DNA from 3 places in the Paenibacillus sp. FSL R7-0026 genome. Region 1 is predicted to be linked to each of the others. Evidence: riboswitches for the same ligand, from Rfam matches in the RefSeq annotation. Region 1 holds a riboswitch; each other region holds the start of a gene.

The links. A riboswitch is a leader RNA that binds a small molecule or an ion and turns the genes downstream of it on or off. The one in region 1 is predicted to bind thiamine pyrophosphate.
Region 2: linked by a shared signal. The riboswitch ahead of tenA (thiaminase II) and the one ahead of thiC (phosphomethylpyrimidine synthase ThiC) in region 1 are both predicted to bind thiamine pyrophosphate.
Region 3: linked by a shared signal. The riboswitch ahead of MKY44_RS04500 (ABC transporter ATP-binding protein) and the one ahead of thiC (phosphomethylpyrimidine synthase ThiC) in region 1 are both predicted to bind thiamine pyrophosphate.

The regions. Positions count from the first base shown of each region.
Region 1 is NZ_JBBORG010000001.1:737,135-745,095, reverse strand. It holds gene MKY44_RS03500 (hypothetical protein) at 21-188, shown strand; gene MKY44_RS03495 (aspartate/glutamate racemase family protein) at 367-1,053, shown strand; gene thiC (phosphomethylpyrimidine synthase ThiC) at 1,588-3,372, opposite strand; TPP riboswitch at 3,789-3,902, opposite strand; gene MKY44_RS03485 (IclR family transcriptional regulator) at 4,051-4,794, opposite strand; gene MKY44_RS03480 (alpha/beta hydrolase) at 5,154-6,179, shown strand; gene MKY44_RS03475 (Fe-Mn family superoxide dismutase) at 6,329-7,609, shown strand; gene MKY44_RS03470 (hypothetical protein) at 7,757-7,961, opposite strand, start outside.
Region 2 is NZ_JBBORG010000001.1:3,249,448-3,257,408, reverse strand. It holds gene MKY44_RS14545 (CotH kinase family protein) at 1-793, opposite strand, end outside; gene tenA (thiaminase II) at 918-1,580, opposite strand; TPP riboswitch at 1,694-1,791, opposite strand; gene MKY44_RS14535 (endo-1,4-beta-xylanase) at 1,999-4,671, opposite strand; gene licT (BglG family transcription antiterminator LicT) at 4,967-5,818, opposite strand; gene MKY44_RS14525 (glycoside hydrolase family 1 protein) at 5,836-7,278, opposite strand; gene MKY44_RS14520 (beta-glucoside-specific PTS transporter subunit IIABC) at 7,339-7,961, opposite strand, start outside.
Region 3 is NZ_JBBORG010000001.1:989,093-997,053, forward strand. It holds gene thiD (bifunctional hydroxymethylpyrimidine kinase/phosphomethylpyrimidine kinase) at 1-70, opposite strand, end outside; gene thiM (hydroxyethylthiazole kinase) at 67-879, opposite strand; gene MKY44_RS04490 (ABC transporter substrate-binding protein) at 1,046-2,119, opposite strand; gene MKY44_RS04495 (ABC transporter permease) at 2,178-2,993, opposite strand; gene MKY44_RS04500 (ABC transporter ATP-binding protein) at 2,983-3,747, opposite strand; TPP riboswitch at 3,907-4,009, opposite strand; gene MKY44_RS04505 (radical SAM/SPASM domain-containing protein) at 4,192-5,067, shown strand; gene MKY44_RS04510 (pectate lyase) at 5,417-6,085, shown strand; gene MKY44_RS04515 (ECF transporter S component) at 6,821-7,414, shown strand; gene MKY44_RS04520 (ABC transporter ATP-binding protein) at 7,415-7,961, shown strand, end outside.

The sequences.
Region 1 (7,961 bases):
GCATCAAAGGAGGAACCAAGATGATCCGCATGCCTATTCAGCAAATGATCCCGTACCATCACCAATATCCGCGCAACACGGCGACCACTGCTCCTAAAAAGGAGAATGAGAACACTCAAGGTCTATCCTTTCATGAAATTTTACAGCAAAAAATGGCGAAGAAAAATGCTTCTCCTTCCCTTAGATAAAAATGGACACCGGACCCTAGTCGAGTCAGGTTATCGACCGTCTTTCCGCAGCTTGGCGGAAGGGCGGTTATTGGCGTTGAGCCATAAACGACTGTACAGTCCTCAGGCATGTTTTTATAATGATTAAAATATCTACGAGATCCATGACATATACGAACTGTAAAAGGGGACTTAGCACATGATCACCATTGGTTGTTTTCACGCTCATTATTCCAACATCGCTTTAATTGAAGAGACGCTTGCTCCTTATGAAGTTGAATTGGTCCATTACGTCGATCCAGGTCTGGACCGTCTTAAACATGACGCTGATTTTTCCAAGGTCGTTATTCACGAGAAGGTAGCCCAGACGCTCCAATGGATCGCTGAGTGTCATGCCGATGCCATTCTGGTTACGTGTACCCTGTTTGCGACAGTACTGGAGCAGGAAGCCACACAGGTCCCTGTGCCTGTGATCGGCATAGATGATCCGTTATTGCAGGAGATGCGGCGAGTACCAGGAGATTACATAATAGCATTCACCAACCCGGCAACCGTTGAAGGCACGATGGCACGAATGAATCAGGTATTACAGCAAGAGGTTGAGAATGGGCAACTACACGTTGCCAAGACATCTCAGACGGATGCGGTGTGCATCCCTGGGACATTTGAGTTGATTATGCGTGGAGATCAGCAAGGGTATCTCGAAGCGGTACGTGAAGGCTTACAGCAGATTGCTGAGCAGTATCCGCGTAAAACGGTAGTGGCAGCCCAACTGTCTATGGCTCCCGCAGCTGCACAGGTTACAGTAGATCGCGGTATTCCAATCCATAGCCCGCTAGCATTGCTTGCGATGTATTTGGAGAAGAATTTGGGCCTGGCTCGATAGTAGTGGCTGATTTGGAGTGAAACATTACAATCACTAAAAACATGTGAAAACTACTATATTGACTCCTTTTGCAAAATAAAAATGCTCTCGAACAAGAGCATTTCAAATGGTATAATCACTTTGTACAGCCAATTTGTGGTGGGAAATAGGCTTGCCTCCAGTGGGAGGTGATCCTATGAACTTCTCTTTTAACGACGTAATCGTGTTCGCGATGTTAATTATTGCGCTCCTGACATACATCGATCGTAAAAAGAAGTGACCCGCCACAGGTTGACGGCCTGACGGGTCACTTCATCTGAACTTGCTGCACTCGGAGGAATACCCACCGCAAATGCTGTGCAGGAGTAGCCATTGGCCTGGCTACTCTTATTGGTGTTTACTTACATTCATTTTATTAAACATCTGCTAGACAATCAACCATAATGCTGATAAAAAGTATCAGGAAGCTGATCAATATGATGATGAAGAAGACATGATAGCAGTATTCTCACCTTCAAACGATGTCAGACTGCCCAGCTTGCGCTGTACCGGCGCCTAGGAACGTGTCCGATATTCCTCGGCCTTTTCCTGCATCCCGGCAGCTACAGCCTCATTCTCGGACAATCCTTTATCAGCGGCAAAGGCACGAATGTCCTGCGTAATGCGCATGCTACAGAACTTAGGTCCGCACATGGAGCAGAAATGAGCTTCTTTGGCCCCTTCTGCCGGCAGCGTCTCATCATGGTAGGACAGCGCCCGTTCCGGGTCCAGCGAAAGGTTGAACTGGTCACGCCAGCGGAACTCGAACCGTGCCTTGGACAATGCATCATCCCGGCGTTGGGCACGCGGATGGCCCTTCGCCAGATCGGCAGCGTGGGCCGCGATCTTGTAGGCGATGACCCCTTCCCGCACATCATCCTTGTTGGGCAGGCCCAAATGTTCTTTTGGCGTAACATAACAGAGCATGGACGTGCCGAACCAGCCAATCATGGCCGCCCCAATGGCGGACGTGATGTGATCGTAACCCGGGGCAATGTCGGTCGTCAGCGGCCCCAGCGTATAGAACGGTGCTTCTTTACAGATCTCCATCTGCAAGTCCACATTCTCCTTGATCTTATGCATCGGTACATGCCCCGGACCTTCGATCATCACCTGCACATCATGCTTCCATGCGATCTGTGTCAGTTCCCCGAGCGTAGCCAGTTCCGCCATCTGAGCTTCGTCATTGGCATCGTAGATACTGCCTGGACGAAGTCCATCTCCCAGCGAAAACGCCACATCATACCTTTTCATAATCTCGCAGATTTCTTCAAAATGGGTGTACAAAAAATTCTCCTGATGATGCGCAAGGCACCATGCTGCCATAATGGACCCGCCCCGAGACACAATACCTGTCATCCGCTTGGCGGTCATCGGGATATAACGTAGCAGCACACCTGCATGAATCGTAAAGTAGTCCACGCCCTGCTCTGCCTGCTCAATGAGAGTGTCACGGTACAACTCCCAGGTCAGCGCTTCCGCTTCGCCATTCACCTTCTCCAGCGCCTGATACAGCGGCACCGTACCAATCGGCACAGGTGAATTGCGGATAATCCATTCCCGGGTGGTATGAATGTTTTTGCCTGTGGACAGATCCATCACCGTATCCGATCCCCAGCGTACCGCCCAAGTCATCTTCTCCACCTCTTCCTCAATGGAGGAAGATACGGCAGAGTTGCCGATGTTGGCATTGATCTTCACGTGAAAATGACGACCGATCAACATCGGCTCACTCTCCGGGTGATTGATGTTGGATGGCAGAATGGCCCGTCCACTCGCCAGCTCCTGCCGCACAAATTCCGGTTCCACGCCTTCACGAATGGCGGCGAATTCCATCTCTGCCGTAATGACTCCCTGCCTCGCGTAGTGCATCTGGGTTACACAGCGTCCCGGCTGTGCCCGCAAGGGTTTGCCACGTAATCCGGGATACTCTTCGGCGCCGGCTCTCTTCCCTCCGGGCTTCAGTCCGTTATCCTCCGGTTTAACCGTACGGCCTTGATAAGCTTCGACATCGCCACGCTCTGTGATCCAGCGAGTGCGCAGAGCTGGTAGACCTGCACGGATATCCGCATGAAATGCGGGATCGGTCATCGGGCCGCTCGTATCGTAGACACGCAGCGGTTCGTTATGCTCCACCCCTTGGGGAGTATTCGTGTCATGAAGGGCTATCTCACGCTCCGGAACAGCAATGTCCGGCCGTGAGCCCTGAATGTAGACTTTGCGGCTGCCGGGAAAGGGCTGAACCCGTCCGGCCGCCCCTGTTTCCTTTTCCACCTGCTGATCGTTATGTTGCTGTTCCATCGCTTGTTGTCCCGTTTGATTTCCTGTACTCATGTTCGCTTGTCTCCTCCTCAGTGTTCGTCGCTTGTTTGGTTGGTTTCGTCATTAGCTCAATTTCGTACCTGTCCCAATCATGCGCAATGCAGAGAAGAAAGAGCGATCCTACACCAGACCAAGGGAGACACCTTTCATGTACAGATAACAACAGACGGAGGCTGCCACAGATCATCGATCTATGAGACTTCCCTCCTCATCCAAGCCCACTTTTGCAGGTTATTGAAAAAGGAGCCCATAAAATCCGCGCTATATCGCCCGTTCACTGTATATAAAAAAGCCGATCCCCGAAGGAACCGACTTTTATGTCCATCACCAATAATGCACCTTCAATCAGCTCCTTAACGGAGCCCTACAAGGGTCACATCATGTGGTGGTTGTGGTCATATCGCCGATTACTTCCCTACGCTGGTATGATCCAGATCAGGTGCAAAGGGTCCGGAATCTCATGCGATTCCGTCTCAGTCCGGACAATTCGGACTCCCCCAGTAACGTTAGTAAGTTGCGGCTTACATAAGCCGCCGTTCATGTTCAATGAAGCTGGCCCCGTTGGGCCGTCCATTACAGAGTAGCGCAACCGGAACATAAAAACAACCTTTATATTCCAGAACACCAACTCAATTGGAGAAAAACCTCACCTCAACATCAGGATAACATGAGCCCCATTTGCGTAGCTGCATCCTTCAACACAGGTGCGTATTCATGCAATGTCTCCTGCGAAAGTCGACTGACAGGCCCTGAGACCGAGAGCGCAGCTGCAATATTGCCTCTGCGATCCATAATCGGTACAGATACCGCGGCAGCTCCCGGCTCACGTTCCTCATAACTCGTTGCATATCCGTTATCCCGGATATCTCCCATTTGCGCCAAATACACCGCCGGATCAATAAACACAGGCCATTCAGGCCCGTTCATCAGTTCTTCACGATCCTCGTCCGTGGCAAACGCCATCAAAACTTTGCTGGAAGCCCCCACAGACAGCGGGAGTCTAACGCCAACAGGAGCGACACGGCGGATCGCCTGATCACTTTGCACAGCCTGAATCCGAATCCGTTCACTTCCATCACGCAGGTACAGACTCACGGTCTCTCCCAATCGATCTCTCAGTCGCTCCATCGCAGGTAACAGCAGTATAGCGGGATCATCACTGCGGGACATATGAGCTGACAGCTCCCAGATTCGGATGCCAAGTCGGTACTTCTCTGTTGCTGCATCGCGGATCACGAACCCTCGATCCTCCAGCGTAGCCATCAAACGGTGGACTGTACTTTTGTGCAGGCCGATCTGGCTGGCAATTTCGGTGAGTCCCAGATCACTGCGTGTGGTAAAACATAATAATATATCCAGCGCCCGTTCCACAGCCCGGACGGTTAACTTGCGATCTTCCATGGCATAATGCCCTCCTCATGTTTCATCACATGAAACTTGGTTACATAAATTATATGAGAAACGGTCTCATCTGTAAACCAAAAAGAGCCAAAATCAAAATAGGCAAACGTGTAAATTTTTCCTTTTTATAAGACTTAATCCCCTGTAATTTACACACTAAGGTAATGTTACCCATATATCTTAAGAACTATATAACAATTGCGTAACAAATGCCCTCAATCAATTGACTTTGACTATATTGGAACATACGATAAAGATATATTACATTAAGATATCGCTCTGAAGCAGGCTCTGAAATCGACGCAATTCTCTTTTCATGTCGTTGTTATCTTCAACTGAACTTCAAAGGAGGGGCATTCATGTATCAATCATCCCAGAGCGAAGCCCCGCTGCAAACAAAAGTGTCCGACCTGCCCTCTTCCCTATCACCGAGGCTGATTCGGTTCAAACATATTATCGTAGCGTTGCTGCTCTCCGTTGTATTTTTTCTACTGTTTTGTTTTATTGCACTGCATGGTTATATCGCATGGGTATTATCCAATCCTACTGTAGCGCCGGTCTTCTCCAATCCAATGCAGGCCAAGAACATGAAGTACGAAGACATCACGTTCCCGGCAGCAGATGGCAGCCGGACGATGCAGGGATGGTATATACCTGCTGACAATGCTGCAAGCAAAACGATTATTTTCAGTCACGGCTATGGTGCCAATCGTGAAGAAACATGGGTACCCATGTATGACCTGGCTCACTATGCCCATCAACTTGGGTTCAACGTGGTCATGTTCGATTATGGCTTCGCCTCACAGGTGAACAAAGCTGTGGCCACAGGTGGTAAAGCTGAGTCACAGCAATTGCTGGGTGCCATCCAGTTCGCCAAGCAACGTGGTGCACAGGAACTGGTTGTCTGGGGTTTCTCCATGGGTGCCGGTACGGCGCTTCAAACCGGACTGATTACGAAGGAAGTGGATGCAATGATTCTGGACAGTGCGTTCCTGCTGGAGCCAGATACGCTGTACCACAACATTCACAACCAGATCGATCTGCCACGTCAGCCTACACTGGAGATCATGAAACTGTTGTTCCCTGTTCTGAATGGCACCGGATTACAACAGATTCCATACCAGGAAGTGAAAAAGGAAGATTATCCGTTTCCGATTTTCTTCATCCATGGTACAGAGGACGAGAAGGCGCCTTATCCAATTGCGGAGCAACTCGCCGCCAACCAGACCAATCCGTACTCGGATGTATGGATTGTCCAGGATGCGCATCATGAGTTGATCTTCCGGGAGCATCCAAAGGAATATCTGCGCCGTGTCTCAACTTTCCTGAGTCATGTAACGAAAACAAGCAGTGACGATGTACAGAACACGAATAATGGAGAATAACCAAATTTCAATCATTGAATTTATTCCAGAGCCCTCAGGGGCTCTTTTTTTTGCACTCATAGGACAACAAGCTCGTGGAATATACTCTTGGGACGCATGAACAGACGGTCTGCATGCAATGAATTACATCTGAAGGAGGTTCAACATAGATGAACTGGTATGGATATGGTCACCTGCTTCCTCTGCGGATATTGGAGGAAATCCGTTTCTGGAAAGAGCAGGAGAAAGAACATACACTCGTCATTCGTGCCCTGGTTCCTGATCTGGAGCCCCCATACGTCAAGTTACTGGAGGAATGGGAGGTTACCTTTGCAAACAGTGAGCGAGTAGCCAATCAGCTTTTAAAACAACTATTGCCCGGAACCCATCCGCCTGCTCCCTACATCGTTCGTTGTATCGATCAACTTGTGTTGGCAGCTCGGCAGCAATCGAGAGAGTTCATCAAACAGCTGTATGTTCTTCTGGAGCAAAGTGCTGCTGTGCAAGCTGTTCCGCTTGCCAAAGTACTCATTCTGCATTTTATCCGCGAGTCGGAGTATTTTCTGGGCGTATTGGATACGCTTGGCCAACCTGGCATCTTGCGCGAAACGGATTCGGAGCCATCACTTTTTCTGGAAAATGCGTTGCATACGTCAGAGTCAGGAAGCATCCATCGCCAAGCTTCAGAAGCTCCAACTTCTCCAGAGGGGAATGTAAATGCACCTGCCGCTTCAGCTCAGATTCAATCCGTAACCATTCAACCGCCTTCTACGGGAACAACACAAGCCACACCCAGCTCTACAGCACCTCCCGTAAAAGAGAAGCCGGTTCCCATCGGAGGACACACACTGCCACCTCTCCCCTATGCGTACAATGCGCTGGAGCCACATATTGATGAGCTGACGATGCGTATCCATCATGATAAACACCATCAATCTTATGTGGATGGACTAAATGTAGCAGAGAAAAAGCTGGCGGAATCGCGAAAAAAGAATAACTTTGAACTCATCAAACATTGGGAACGTGAACTTGCCTTCAACGGGGCAGGCCACTACCTGCATACGATCTTCTGGACAATTATGAATCCTGCTGGTGGCGGCAAACCTTCCGGTATGCTGGCAGAGCAGATCAAGCGGGATTTCGGAAGTTATGAAGCGTTTAAGAATCAATTCACAGAAGCCGCGAACAAGGTGGAAGGCAGTGGCTGGGCGATGCTTGTCTGGAGCCCGAGAGCACATCGTTTGGAGATTTTGCAGGCGGAAAAACACCAGAACCTGTCCCAGTCCGATATCGTACCGCTCCTGCCACTGGATGTGTGGGAACATGCCTACTATCTGAAACATCAGAATGAACGCAAAAAGTATATCGAGGATTGGTGGAATGTTGTCTACTGGCCCGCGGTTGCCGAGCGTTACGAAACAGCACGCAAGTTGTTGTGGCCGCCTTATTAAGCTTTGGGTTAGATGGATTAGAGAAAAAAGAGATATCTCCAGCCGAATGACTGAAAGATATCTCTTTTGGTGTATACAAAAAAGCAAGCCTCCTGTAAAAAGAGACTTGCTTGTATTTTGTAAGACTTCCTATTTCTAAATGTTCACTTAAGAAGCACAGCCCTCGCACGCCACATAGTTGTCGCCAACCTGTTTGCTAATGGAGATCAGATCGCCCAGCTTGATATCAGACTCATCTGTAAACTCCAGATCGGCTATACGTGCAACGATCAGTGCAGCAGCCTCTTCCTTGCTTGTTGCCATTTGGCTGAACTCGGATTTTTCGCCTGTTGATACAACCTCATATAAATAC
Region 2 (7,961 bases), 2.5 Mb from region 1:
TATTCGGTGGACTTGCACCATCCGGTGGCGCCATACCTTCAGTAGGTGGCTGCATATTTCCATACCCTTGTGCAAAAGGATTGCCATCTGGGCCTCCCATTCCTCCTGCCCCCATGTTGTCATCATTGTTCGGTTTGTAAAGTTCACCCTCATCATTCTTGGCTCGGGCGAGATATCCGCTGTCAATGTCTTCAACAGCCAGGTACAAACCCCAAGTCTCTCCATTTACACTAATATTGGAGAACGCGAATAAGGGTGCGTCTACGCCAATATAACTCATGATGTCATAACTCAAGTATTCCTTCATATAACTATTGTCGCTAATCATGTTGTTCACAACGAGCTTGTCCAACCCCATCCAAGTTTGATCCTTAACATACTCATCAAACTTGATTTTGAAACTATATCGATCCGTTGTATCATCGCTAGCGACTTGCCGAAGGCTGGAGTTACCCTTTGGACGAATTCCGACGTTTTCAATCGTTGTTCCGTTAATCGTAATATTAGCTGAGATGTACTGCTCCTCATTTGCATTATCCAGCATTTCTTTCCATGCCGTTTCATCCACATCAATCGAAATGGACATAACCTCAGTTTTGTTGATTTGATCGGCATACCCTACTGTCTGCGCAGTATTCTCCGTTTTACTCTGATTATCCGTATTCGTTTGTTCCTTTTCAGTCGGATTGTTGTCCGAGTCTCCATTCTCTTGATTAGTCGAGCTGCATGCCGTCAGCATTGCAGTACATAACACCGCTACACCGATAAATTTAGGCCATTTGTATATGCTCATTGCCATCACCTCATGATTGTTGTTGAATCTTTTTATATGTAATCATCATAGATGGCAATTCTTAAATGAATCTGAATGAGTGGCGTCATATGGTACTCTCTAATTGAATTAACTACCAGTGAACTTAAGGCTCCAGCCTCCATGACATCTCCCAAAAATCAAGCTCAAAGCGACTACACATCACGAAAATATCCTCCATCCGTTGGTATGTTTCCTCGCTACAGCCTTCTAATAGCTTATCCGTAAACGTCACAAGGGATTGATTGCTGCTGTTGTATTCAGAGGAAGCATATCCTGTGATCCACTCTCCGTAAAAAGGATGATCAGCTGCGCCTGGCTTTTGGGCAAGGACTTGACCAATCTCTGCATAGCTCCATGAGCAGGCCAGAATGGATACAAGTACTTCTGCTATGCCACCTGCATGGGAAACAGAGAGCATATAGTTAGTATATGCTGCATTTTTCAGTGCAGGTTTTACCTGGAAAACATGATCCTCTGTAATTCCTAATCGCTCCATATAAGAACGATGAATTTTCATTTCACCATTCAGGATGTTATCTACGTTTTTACTAAAAAACTGCATCAATTTGGGGTCGTGCGACTTGACGATACCTAGTGCAAATACACGGGCATATTCGAACAGGTACAAGTAGTCTTGCAGCAAATAATAACGAAATTGTTCAACTGGTAAGGTACCATCTCCGATTCCTTTAACAAAGGGATGCTCGAGACATTCCTTCCACACGGGCTGTGCTGCCTGATATAGTCTCTCTGAAATAGTCAACATGTGTTCCTCCAATTCATAATGTACGTATTTAAAAACAAAAAAACGAAACATCCATAGGATGTTTCGCAGACAAATACACTAAAACAAGGGGGTTCGCATGAGCTACCCAAGTACAGTGTTTCATCGTTGCATCCCTACGTTGGCATTATCCAAATCAGGTAAGGTCGGTTTAACACCCTCTCAGCCGGTTAAGGCTCCCTCGCAAACGGTTAGTATGTAGTTAATTACTTTCTTATCCACATAAAAGAAAAAATAACATTCATTTAGTATATCAAGGGCTGTTAAATATAGTCAAGGCAGATTGTATCGCCCTCATCAGCTTGAGTGACGTATGTAAACGACAAAAAACCATCACAACAATGGTTGAGTTTTAGCCACTGTTATGATGGTTTCTATTCTTACAATTACTGCCGATGGTTTAATGCCCGAGTTTGTCCTTTCCCGCAAAAGTGAGTATTCCGTACTGGGAAGTGTTTCTCCAGCTCTCATTGGTTGTATCATTCCACTTGGCTACGCTCTGCTTACCTCCGCCCTGGTTGTCGTTAACTTGAAGCTCGAAACCGAGAACATTTCCTGCTTTAGGCGTCAGTGAATGTAACTGGATTCGGGCTTCTACGAGATATCCTTTATTTGTTTTCTTCACAGCACTTACAAGGCGTCCAGGCGAGGCACCCCCTGCAAAGGTTGCCATATTGTCTGCACTGATTCTGAACTGGGCATCATCATATTGAGAATACGGTGTGCGCTGGTGATTCTCGTCCAGGAAAATCTCAACCGAATCCTGATCCCATGGGTTGATACTATCTGTGATGATGTTTGGATCAGTGACGTCGATCAGCAGGTATAGATACTCACCCGACCACATTGCGCGAGCCACTGCCTCTGCACCTTCGGTCTCATTCAACCTTTTTACTTCAAATGGTACAGCCTTATTCCATAGGGCGTCTTTCTTCCCATCAATCTGAACAATCCCTTGCACAGCTTGTGCAGATTGGGGCATAGGGGCGAGTTGAATCACGCCGTATTTGCTTGTATCTTGTTCCTGAGATTGTGTTCGATCATTCCAGTATAGTGGATTATAAGGTTGTGTCCCATTTGCACCGCCATCAGTCACACGGATATCCAAGCCAACTTCATATTCTGAACCGGCTTGGATACCACCCCATGGAATGGACAATTCAACCTGATATCCGGCTTTGGTCTCGCGTACACGATATGAACGCTGCTCCGCTCCCTCAGCTTTGCCCGACCGCTTAATGATTACGTGTCGGTCATCTGCTTCATATGAAGTGGTCTTGCCATTGTTGAGATCAACAAAGATATCTACTCTGTCATTCACATCTGCCTTTGCATCCTGAACATCCACAAGGATATGCAGGTTACTATGATCCCATAAGGTGCGGAAACTGGCTGTTCCCGAAGAGTCACCCTTCAGTGGAGTAGACACCGCTTTGTTCCAGAGCGGATCTTGTGACTGTTTTTTGATATCCGGTTTACCCGAAAGTGAGACGGCCCTCTGTGTCAACACAGGCAAGCTGGATTCATCCACGAGCCCCCAGTATGCTTTTTTGGCCTTCAGGGCTGAATCAAACAGCATAGCCTGGTTGTTGTAAGACTTCTCATCTTGGAGTCCCCATAAGGTAACTGAAGAAATATGATCTTTGTGTTTTTTGTACAAATCCAACAGTTCCTTATATCGATACGCCTGCTTTACCGCAACTTCATCCGACATCTCTTCACCAAATGGAATTCCGCTATCCACATCCAGTTCCGTGATCTGAATATCCAATCCAAGTTCGGCGAACATGTTGATCGTTTTTTCAATTTCCTTGATGGGCGGGGATTCCAAATTATAGTGGGATTGCAAACCCACACCATCGATGAGCCCTTTCTCTTTCAGTCGTTTGACCAACTGATACATATGCTCTCTTTTCTCAGGGATTTCCGTGAAGTATTCGTTGTAATATAATTTGGCATTCGGATCGGCTGCACGAGCGAATTCATAGGTCTTTTCAATGTAATCAGGACCGATTAGTTCATAAAAGGGACTTTTACGTAAACCGTTGACATCACCATTGCTATCCGCAATCGCCTCGTTTACCACATCCCAGGCATAGATCTTACCTTTGTATCGGGTCATGACGGTTTCAACGTAATCCTGAATCCGGGCAAGTAGTAATTCTCGACTCGCAGGGTTACCCTGAGGATCCTTGAACATCCACTCTGCTGCATCAATATGCCACAACAACGCATGTGCGCGTACACCCATACCATGCTCCTCGGCGAACTGAACATATTGATCAGCTGCCTCGAACTCATAAACACCTTCGGAAGGAGACATGTACTTCGGTTTCATCTCATAGGTTGCGGTCAAGCTGTTAAAGTGTTTTGTGAGCAGTTGTCCATATGCGCCTTCCAACTGCCAGCGATACACCGCTGCACCAATGGGGAAATCATCTTGATACAGGTCCTCCAGAGACCGAATACCTTCTTCAATCTCCAGTTGCTCGGCCAGAGTAAATGATACATCATCCACATAGAACGATAACGTATCTACGCTATCTTCAGAGATGTAGGGTGTTTCGATGAACAAATTCAATTCAGTGGGATCATCGCTATACTGAAATTTTCCGGTGATCTTGTGCCATGTATTCCATTCTGTTTTGGCAATCTTCACGCTGCCGATCGGGTTCCAGCTTTCGGCAGTTGTTTTCTTATATGTGGTGAGCTGTAGCGTTTGATCCGTGGTGGGCTCCTGGGTAAGTCTGACATATGCCGTAATTTCGTACTCTTGGTTACGCTCAAGCAGATCTTTCATGGATAACATCGGTCCATGATAGGAACGCTCACGGTTGGCAACCAGCATACTGGACTGACCTTCGTGTGCTTCCAGTTGTGTCACTGTCAGATTTTCACTACCGACACGTGGAGTCCATCCCTGAAGTGTACCGTCTTCAAAGTTTGTACTCAAATGACTTCCCTCTACTTCCGTAACTGCCTCAGCTGCATGTGAGACATTCGAAAATGAAGACATGGCGAGTACGAGCACAAGAACCAAGGCTGTTATATTCCATGGACCTAACCGTTTCATACAATTCCTCCTCTTGATTTGGTCTAAGTATTTCTGAACGGATTAACATCCAGATAAATAGATTATAGTTCTTTGGATAGCGCTTACATATAACAATTTTCCAATAATTATAATAAAAAGTTATCATTTGGTAATCTCATCTGAGTTTGGGAAGCTGGAGTTCGTTCGCATGAAATATCAAAAAGCCGCTACATATGTGCAAAAATAAAAGACCGTTTCCCGATAAAATACGAGAAAACGGTCATAATTAGATAGTATCTTTTTTCTGTTCACTAACAGGCATATAAACTTTGTTTTATAATCGTCCCTCGTGACCCTGTTCCTCCTGCACAATTCGAGCAATGTGAATCATCAAATATAACAATTCCTCGTTTGATATGGAGATATCCAGCATATTTTGCACGTAGGTTTTGATCATCTCCGCACACTTATATTCAAGCGGGTGTTCTTTCACCATGTGTTGAAATATAAAATCTTTCGCCGAATTGCCCAGACGCCCTTCTTGTAAACGCTGGATGAAGAATTGCAGATGTGTGACGAGTCTCACATAATGGATGGAATTTTTGTTCATTTGCATATCAAAGGTGTATTGTATCAGGTTAAAAATATCTTTTAACATCTTAACGGATTGCATCGTGCGCTCCATATTCTGTTCATGCGTTTGGGCATTCACGAAATGAAAAGCGATATTCCCTGCTTCTTCTTCCGGCAGTTCAATACCCAGTTCTAGATTCAGCATCTGAACGGCTTCAAGGCCCAGTTCGAATTCGACAGGATGAAACCTCTGGATCTCCCATAACATGCGATTCTGTAATGCTACACCTTTTTTCCATCGTTCAATGGCAAACGACAAGTGATCCATAAGCGTAAAGAAGATTTGATCGTCAAGAGACAGCTTTTCTTTTGCATTGGTAATCAGTTTGTTTATGACATTCACATGTTTTTCTGGCATGTTTTCGATGGTTCGTACGTAAGCCTGGGCAGACGGATTATTTTGCAGAATGAATCGTTTCTGGATGTGCTCTTCATCCAGTCGCTCGCCGACTTTGCCTTTGAATGCCAATCCTTTTCCCATGACAATCATCTCTTGCCCCTGTTCATCTTTGGTCAGAAGCAAGCTGTTATTCAATATTTTGATTACTTTCATGCATTCATCACGATCCTTTATTCTTTCGTGACCGCCTGATCCGAATTTCCGATACATCTGCCATTCTGTTTAATGACCTCTTGATACCACGAGAAGCTTCTCTTCTTCAAACGCTTCAAGTCTTTCAGATCCTGTTCACCGCGGTTTACATAGATCATTCCATAACGTTTCCCATACCCCTGATGTGTGCTTACCACGTCAATAACGGACCAAGGGCAATAACCAATCACATCTACTCCATCCGTTAGAGCCAGTCTGATCTGTTCCAGATGTTTCTCGATAAAATCTATCCGGTACGTATCGTTAATGGTGTAATCTGCCTCCAGTACATCCGGAGCTCCTATACCATTTTCCGTAATTAGAATCGGGAGACCATATCGTTCACATACCTTACGCAATGTTAGCCTTAGGCCAACCGGGTCAATGACCCAACCATATTTCGTTTTTTCCGTATAAGGATTCTCCGCGGCCCGGTATACTCCCTGCTCGCCAAGCATAATTTGCTGATCACCCGCACGAGCTGTAACATCCGACGCATCGCCCATACTGGCGGCAATGGTTGCCGTCGAGTAGTAGTTGATTGCTACTAGATCGGGGCGGGCAGACTGGATATCTTCCATGTCACCCTGCTCAATAACCGGCTCGATGCCGCGTTCCTGTAAATAACTCCAGAATAATGGATTATACCGTCCCCACACCGATAAGTCGAGAAAACCCCATCCTCGAATCGTCTCCCAGTTATGTGCAGCGATTGCATCTGCTGGTTTGGAAGTTGCCTGGTACATGGAAGTCATGTTTAATGCAGGACCGATCTTGCCTTGCGGGAGCATATCATGAAATAGTCGCATCGTTCTGCCTTGAGCTACAAACATGTGATGATTTTGCTGATACAGTTCCTTATTGGATGGCAAACGCCCGCCTTTTGGTGTACCAATAGCACCGGGATGGAGAATCATCGTATTTTGCTCATTTATGGTCAACCAATATTTCACTTTATGCCCGTAATGCTCAAACAAGATACGCCCGTACTCGACGAAGGCATCGATTGTTTCCCGGTTGTTCCATCCTCCGGTTTTCTCAAGCTCGTAGGGTAAGTCGAAATGGTACATCGTCACAATGGGTTCGATACCATGGAGCAGCAATTCGTCAATCAATTGGTGATAAAAATCGAGTCCCTTCTCATTAACAGCCCCTGTGCCTGAAGGCAAGATTCGAGTCCATGCAATTGAAAAACGATATGCTTTGAGGCCCAGCTCTGCAAAAAGCTTCACGTCTTCTCTGAATCGGTGATAGTGATCGCTCGCAACTGTGAAATCGGCGGTTCCAGCCGGATGATCACACATATCGATGACGGACAGGCCTTTGCCATCTTCGTTCCAGGCTCCCTCCACTTGATAGGCCGAGGTAGAGCCTCCCCACAGAAATTCATTGGGGAATGGTTTGATGTGTTGATATAACATCTCAAACACTCCTTCATTTTAAATGTTGATCAAGATATGTGACGGACCATATTACGGTTGTTACGAAAGGTGGATAATCGTCGCTCCAACCTCCACAGGGCTCTGTTTCTCCAGCTTAATGTCCGGGAAACGATCCGAATTGGCGATAATGATCGGGGTTATGACTTCATACCCTTCTGCCTTGATGGCATCGATATCAAAGCGGATCAACAAGTCCCCCCGTTGTACGCGATCCCCTACTTTAATGGAAGAGTCGAAATGTCGCCCCTTCAGGTTGACGGTATCCACTCCAATATGAATGAGCACCTCTTCTCCATCATAACCATTTAATTTGACCGCATGTTTGGAGTCCATGAAAGCCGTAACTTCACCTGCGATTGGTGCATACAGTTCTCCTTTGGCAGGAATGATTGCAGCGCCTTTACCCAGTAATCCCAAAGAGAAGACATCGTCTGGTACACGGTCTAGATGGACTAATTCCCCTTGCATCGGGCTGGCGATTGTAAGTGGGCGTAATTCATTTGGGCTCGGTCCATTTGCATTTGTTGTTGCAGCAGACTTAGTGTCTGGGGTGTTGTCTTTAACAGACTGCCCGGAAAGTGTCTTGTCATCGTTGACGTTGGTGTTACCTTCTTCTTCATCGTCCACTGGATCTTCAAAACCAATGATCCATGTCAGAGCAA
Region 3 (7,961 bases), 250 kb from region 1:
GATCGGCCTGAATTCCTGCACCGCCCCCGTTATCAGAGCCTGCAATGGTTAGCGCTTGTACAATGCTCATACTGCACCTCCACGGACCTGACGGATCTGTGCGCGTTCTGCCAAGAGGTCTGGTGTTGCTTGTGCCAGTTGATTCAACAATTCAATCTGGAAGCTGCCCGGCCCCTGATGAGCTGTCCGCTCTGCCGCCAGTTCAGCTGCTACACCATAGAAAGCGAGCGCTTCAACAACACTGCTTAGAAGATCGGCTTCTGATTCCGCTATGGCTGTAAAAGAACCAATCACCGAACTGAGCAGACAGCCAGCACCCGTGACCTGAGTGAGCAGGGCATGACCATTACTTGTGAGGAATGTTGATTGTCCATCAGTAACGATATCTTCTTTTCCCGTGATGACCACGACACAGCCAAGTTGTTGTGCTGCCCGCTCAGCAATTCCGATCCGGTCACCTTCACCTGATCCTGCGTCTACACCTTTGATACTCCAGCTTTCACCGATGACATTGGCGACTTCCGCCACATTGCCGCGCAGCACCGTGAGGCGAAGCTCACGAACGAGCATCTGCACGGTTTCCGTGCGATAAGTGGTTGCGCCTGCGCCGACGGGATCAAGCACCACAGGCACGTGATGCGCATTAGCCGATTGGCCTGCCAGACGGATCGCCTGAACGACTTTGTCATCGAGAGTACCAATGTTGAGTACCACGGCACCTGACATCTTGGCGACATCAGCGACCTCTTCATGCGCGTAAGCCATAAAGGGGGACGCACCAAGTGCGAGCAGGCCATTGGCTGTAAAGGGAGCAACGACAAGGTTGGTAATGTTATGGACGAGCGGATTTTGCGTACGAACACGTTCCAAATAAGACATATAATTTCCTCCTTGTTTTGAAGTGACCCCATCGGTAGAAGATCGGTATGAAGGGTCACTCAGCAGAATAATAGGATATGAGTCTCCTTGTTGAGTTGGGGCGCAAAGTCTAACAACAGCCAGATGCATTAATGCGGGAAAAGCAGCAACGTAAAATCTAAATCATTTACTCTCCTTGCAGATTAATAAAAGCATCCTCGGCTTTCACCGATTCAGGAATCAAATCCTTTTCAACGAGCCATGCACGTACATTCTCCCACGATTCCATCTCCTGCCGACCAAACGGTTGGCCTTCTTCATTCATGAGTGGCAGCAGAATTGCCAGACTTTTGGTTTCGATCTCCGGGTCAAGCGGTGATGTTTCATTCTCATGAGCGAGCAGAATACTCAAGGCTTCTTCTGGATGCTCAGTCACATATTTCTGTCCTTCCTGGATCGCTTTGAAGAACCGGGTAAGTTGGTCTTTTTTTGCTTCAATGCCAGCTTCACTCGCAGTCAGGACCAATTCATAATAATCAGGCACACCATAATCGACGGGGTTAATCGATTTCATGGCATGTCCTTCTTTCTCCAAAATCAATTGCTCATGGTTAATAAAACCACCCATAATTGCATCCGCCTGTCCGGAAGCCAGCGAAGGAATCAGATCGAACCCAACGTCAACCAGATTCATGTTATCTGGGTTTCCACCATCGTGGCTAATCATCGTACGTACCATCGCTTCATACAGCGGAATCGAAGAATAACCGACAGTTTTTCCTTCAAGATCTTTGGGTGAGCTCACGTTGCCATTTGCTTCGGTCAACAGATGCACAAGTGGATGCCGAACAACAGCAGCAATGGAACGTACAGGAATGTTCTCGCCACGCGCGAGCAAGATTTGGGGCTGGTAGCTTAGAGCCAGATCAATTTTCCCGGCAGCAACAAGTTTGAGTGAATCATTGGTATCCGCTGGCATCTGAATTTCGACATCTAGACCTTGAACTGCAAAGTATCCTTTTTCTTGAGCAACGTAGATGAAGGAATGTACTGCATTCGGGTACCAGTCGAGCATGATGGACAGTTTATCTTTGGTGTCTGATGCTGGTTCGGTTGCAGACGGATCTGTTTGCTGTGCATTAGTTGCAGAATCTGTTGTTGGCGTGTTTTTGCTGGTATTCGTGGTGCTGCATCCGCTAACGATCAGCAAAAGGCTAATGAGTATGATGGGAAGCAGGGAGTATATACCTTTGTTATTCATAAATGAAGTTCCTCATTTCATCGTTTTGTTTACATCTAATTGCTCTTTTTTTATCCAGCTATTTTTTCTCTCCATGACGTCGTAAGCAAAACCGTTTCTCCAGCCAGGCAATCAGTACAAACAAAACGATCCCCAGCAGGGATAAAAGCACAATAGCTGCAAACATCGCATCCGTGTTCATGTTGCTGGACATGCGACGGCTGAAGTATCCGAGACCTTTGCTGCCACCGAGCCATTCGCCAATCGTTGCCCCAACCACGCAGTACACCACAGACATCTTTAACCCTGAGAAAAAAGAGGGAAGTGCCAGTGGAACCTGGAGTTTGCAAAAAATATCCCACTTGCTGGCGCCCATGGTAAGCAGCAGTTCACGCTGCTCTGAATCGCCTTGGCGGAGTCCATCGTAGGTACTGACCACAATGGGGAAGAATGCGATTAAGAACACCACCGCGACTTTGCTCCACAACGTATAGCCAAACCACAGGATGAATACCGGGGACAAGGCAATCAGCGGGATGGTCTGACTGATCACAATGAAGGGATATATGGCCTTTTCAATCGATCGGTTCATATGCATGCCTGTTGCTAGCGTAATTCCAGTCACTATGGATAAGACAAAACCAACAACAACCTCCATAAAGGTAGCAGGCAGATGGATAGTCAACAGCAGACGACGATGCTCAACCAGTGAGCTTACGATGGCTGTGGGTGCAGGAATGATGAAGGAGGGCACCCATCCCATACGCACAATCACTTCCCAGATCGCCAGTAATAAGAGCATGAGCATAATAAACAAACCATATTGGGAAAACGACCTCGAGAGCCACTTAAAACACCACGTCCAGACGCTAACCTCAGCTCTATCATTTTGCATGCAGTTGTTCCTCCAGTTGTTTCCTCATCTGCACGAGAGCCGGTTCGTAGATCATGTCCGAATGCCTTGGGCGTGGTAAAGGAACCGTCATCTCCCGCAACTGCTGACCTTGTCCCCCTGGAGTTAACAGAATGATACGGTCACTTAACAGCAGGGCTTCTTCGATGTCATGTGTAATGAACAGCACGGTTTGGCCAAAGCCCTCCCACAGCTCCAGCAACCAGCGATGCATTTCTCGTTTGGTTAAGGCGTCGAGTGCACCGAAGGGTTCATCCAGCAACATGAGCTGCCCGCCTGTAAGCAAGGTACGCAGCAATGCCACCCGCTGCCGCATGCCGCCGGATAACTCATCTGGATAGGCCTGCTCATAACGGGACAAGCCGAACCTTGCCAATCCTGCGATGATATCGGCTCGTAGTTTGTCCTTGTCCTGTCGACCTGGTGCAAGCTCGGCAGGCAGCATGCAGTTCTCCATGACGGTACGCCAGGATAACAGCAGATCTTTCTGCGGCATATAGGCGACTCGTCCGAGCCGTTGTCCGTGCGGTACATCAGCAATATCGATGGTGCCGACGGTTGGCTCATGCAAGCCTGCGAGCAGCTTGAAGAGTGTGCTTTTACCTGATCCGCTGGACCCGATAAGCGAGACAAATTCTCCTTGTTGAACCTGAAGCGACACATTGGCGAGTACGGGTGAATCCTTTTTTTCGGAAAAAGCGAAGCTTATGTTCTCAATGGTTACATGGTTGGTCATCTGATCCTCACCCCCTTAATGCCAGACTGCTGGAATAACAACGGCATCCTATACTCTGCAAAAGGAACAAAAAAGACCCACCCATTTCCGGAGAAATGAGTGGGTCTGTAAGTTAAATCCGCAATTTAATCTTCACATACATGAAAAAATTCCGCTTACTAAAAGGCCGCTCCACTTCCCTCCGCTGGTATGATCCAGATCAGGTTCAAAGGGTCCGAATAGTCATATTCGTCTCAGCCGCAAGGCTCCCCTAGTGCAAAAGTTCAAGATATGCAGTTGTCTGTTCAGCATATATCACTTGAACATGAACTGTAAAGAGGCAGCATGATAACTGAACAATTTACCTCGGCTCATGAACCCGATATAATAGGGATGGCCCGTACAGGCCGGATCACAAAATGCAGGTGGGATTGTTCTCCCTCCTAGGCAGAATGGGGACCCGAGTTGAAAACGTTCAAAAAAGTATATATTGAGATCACGAGTATCTGCAATCTGGCTTGCAGCTTCTGTCCGCAGACGCAACGTGCCAAAGGATTCATTGACCCTGAAGTCTTCAACAATATACTGGAACAAGTTAAACCACACACCAATCATATTTATCTACATGTCAAAGGCGAACCCTTGTTGCATCCCAAAATAGATCTGTTGCTCGATTCCGCACATGAGAAGGGACTCAAGGTGAACATTACAACGAATGGTACACTGTTACCCAAGACTCAGCATAAATTGCTTGGCAAACCAGCGCTGCGGCAGATGAATTTCTCCCTGCACAGCTTCGATGGGCATGAAGGTTCAACAGACCGTGACGGTTACCTGCGTCATATTTTGTCCTTTGTACACGAGGCCGTTAAGCACAATGTCATCATCTCATTCCGGCTGTGGAATCTGACGCAGGATAACTTCACAAATGCTCAGATGAATCGAAATCGGGAGACCCTTGAAGTACTGGAACGTGAGTTCAATCTGGACTTCCGCATTGAGGAAAAAGTGGTTCCAGGCAGCGGGGTAAAAATTGCCCCGAATGTATACCTGAATCAGGACCATGAGTTCCAGTGGCCAAGTCTGGATGCACCTGAAGATGACGGCAAAGGTTTTTGCCACGCACTTCGCGGTCAGGCAGCTGTACTTGTGGATGGAACGGTGGTTCCATGCTGTCTTGATGGCGAGGGTGTAATTAACCTGGGTAATGTGCACGAGAAGTCATTCTCGGAGATTATTGAGGGTGAGCGAGCGAACAATCTGGTATATGGCTTCTCCAGGCGGGAAGCTGTAGAAGAGTTGTGTCGAAAGTGCGGTTATCGTCAGAGATTCGGAGCCTGATATCTTATATCAGCAAGCCGGAAGCCATTCAAGATCACACATTTGGAGACAAATGTAGTGGTCTTTCTTTGTTATCGGTGATTAAAGTTAGGGGTACATACGTTACAAATGAGCATACCAGAGGTTGATTTCAGCATATTGCTTGAGAGACCTGGCATGCAAAAAATGCCGATATGACAGGGATTGCAGGATGTCATGATATATCTGATCTAATGATTATTCTAGTTACCTTCCTTATTTGGTAGGATTAGGTTGTGGATCGGACAGAGGTGCACCTCTGACGAACTTCCAGGACAAGCTCAGGCTTGTACACTACCAAATAACGAGAGAATAAGGGAGGAATAAAGTTATGAAAAAAATATTGACGTTGTTGCTGTCGGCTGGTTTGGTTGCTTCTATATTTGGTGCCGTTCCGGCTGCGGCCGCACCTACCGTTGTAAATTCAACCATTGTGGTACCAAAGGGCACGACCTATGATGGTCAAGGCAAAACATTTGTAGCCAATCCTTCCACACTGGGCGACGGATCTCAAGCAGAAAATCAGAAGCCAGTCTTCCGTCTGGAGGCAGGGGCCACGCTCAAAAACGTAAACATTGGATCACCAGCTGCTGATGGTGTTCACTGTTATGGCAACTGTAATATATCGAATGTGGTCTGGCAGGACGTGGGCGAGGATGCACTGACATTGAAGTCGGCCGGAACGGTTAACATTACTGGCGGAGCAGCGTACAAGGCCTATGATAAAGTGTTCCAGATGAATGCGGCTGGAACAATTAACATCAAAAATTTCCGTGCAGATGATATTGGCAAACTGGTTCGCCAAAATGGTGGAACATCCTTCGCAGTTAACATGACGCTGGATAACTCCAATATTTCCAATGTGAAAGATTCGATTTTGCGTACAGACAGCAGCACATCACAAGGGAAAATTACGAATACCCGTTATTCCAAAGTACCAACGTTGTTCAAGGGGTTTGCTTCAGGAAAAACGAGCCAGTCTGGGAACACGCAATATTAAGAGCAGGGATATCTTGGAATACGGATTGAAGGCGTGTACGGATAAGGTAGCTATTTCACATCGTGAAGTATGTCCAAAAGGCATCCAGGGGGATGCCTTTTCCTATGCCAACTTTTGATTTTTGTAGAGACCATTGCCACAAATACCCATCTGATGTACATTAGAAGCAATGAAATAAGTGAACCGGGAGCTCAATGAAGTTGGGCTGAGAGAGTGGCCTTGTGCCGCTGACCGTACATCTGATCTGGGTAATGCCAGCGTAGAGAACATGGATTTGCGATATGTAAGGGTGAATTGTGGGAATGAACGTGGATGAACAACAGACCTCTTTGAACTGTGGTGGTGTATCTGCCATGACGAAGGGGTGCTGGCTGATATTCCGTATTTTCGACATCCATCCATTACATCATTGTGAGGATTGTACACTGTACGTAAGGCCTGCCCGGAACCGGGGAGGCTTTTTCGTTTATTTTTAGAGGTTGTTCAAAAAGTCTGCTTTTGATTACGAAGGATGCCTGACGGCATCATCAGCATCGAATATGGAATTCAGCCGAAATAAGCGGGAGGCTTACGAAGTATGTTTCCTTTGGAAACATTGCGGTTGCTCACGTAATTTTCCCTACGCTCCGCTACTCCATTTCTAGCTTCATCCCATCTTCTTGGTACTGAAAACCAGTCTTTTTGAACACATACTTTTACAACCCCCACAGGGAACAAAGGAAGGACGTAGAGAACATGGCAACAACAGCAGGCAACAAGCGATTGAAACTAACGGATATTCTGGTAACCATCGTGATCGCAGTAGTGTTTGGGGTGATTTACAAGATATGGGGACCTACATATGACTTGATGAAACCATTTGGTGTTCATGCGGAGCAGATGATCTACGGCATGTGGTTTATGGCGGGCACGTTTGCTTTTGTTATCATTCGTAAACCAGGCGTGGCTATTCTTGCCGAAGTTGCGGCCTCGACGGTAAGTGCTTTTCTGGGTAGTGAATGGGGCATGTCCACACTTGTATACGGTCTGTTGCAAGGATTGGGAGCCGAGATATTCTTCGCAGCATTTTTGTATCGCAAAACCAATCTGTTTGTCACCTGTCTTGCAGCCATAGGAGCCGCAGCGGCTTCGCTTTTGCTGGATTACCAGTACGGGTATATTGATTCACTCTCGGCCTGGAATTATACGTTATTTATCGGATTCCGCTTCATTGGAAGCATCTTGATTGCAGGAGTGTTTGCTTATTATCTTGCCAAAGCATTGGAACTAACCGGTGTAACGCGTTCGCTCAGACCGGTATCCAAACAAGATTATGAGGCGCTGGATTAGATGAACGGGGAAGGGAATTCGCAAGCGGTAAGTGTGACAAATCTAAGATGCAAGTTCCCGGGAGAGAAAGCCTTGGTATTTCAAGGCTTGTCTCTTTCTGTGCGTCAAGGAGAGAAAGTGCTGTTGCTTGGCCCAAGTGGCTCCGGTAAATCGACGTTATTGCAAATTTTGAGCGGTCTGATACCATGTTCGGTTGAGATCCCGATGAAATGTGATGATATCCAGGTTCCGACAAAGGCCGGAGTGGTCTTTCAAGACCCGGATACCCAGTTCTGTATGTCCTATACGGATGAGGAGATCGCATTTGTGCTGGAAAATCGGAATATTCCGCGTGAAGAGATGGCGGGGCTGATTGAATATTATCTGGATCAGGTGGGGTTATCCTTTGAACAAAATCGGACATTGATCCAATCGATGTCTCAGGGGATGAAGCAGCGTCTTGCAATTGCTTCGATGCTTGCCATGGACCCGGAGGTGTTGTTTCTGGATGAACCCACTGCACTGCTGGATGATGAGGGGACTTCCCAGGTATGGGATACCGTCAAAA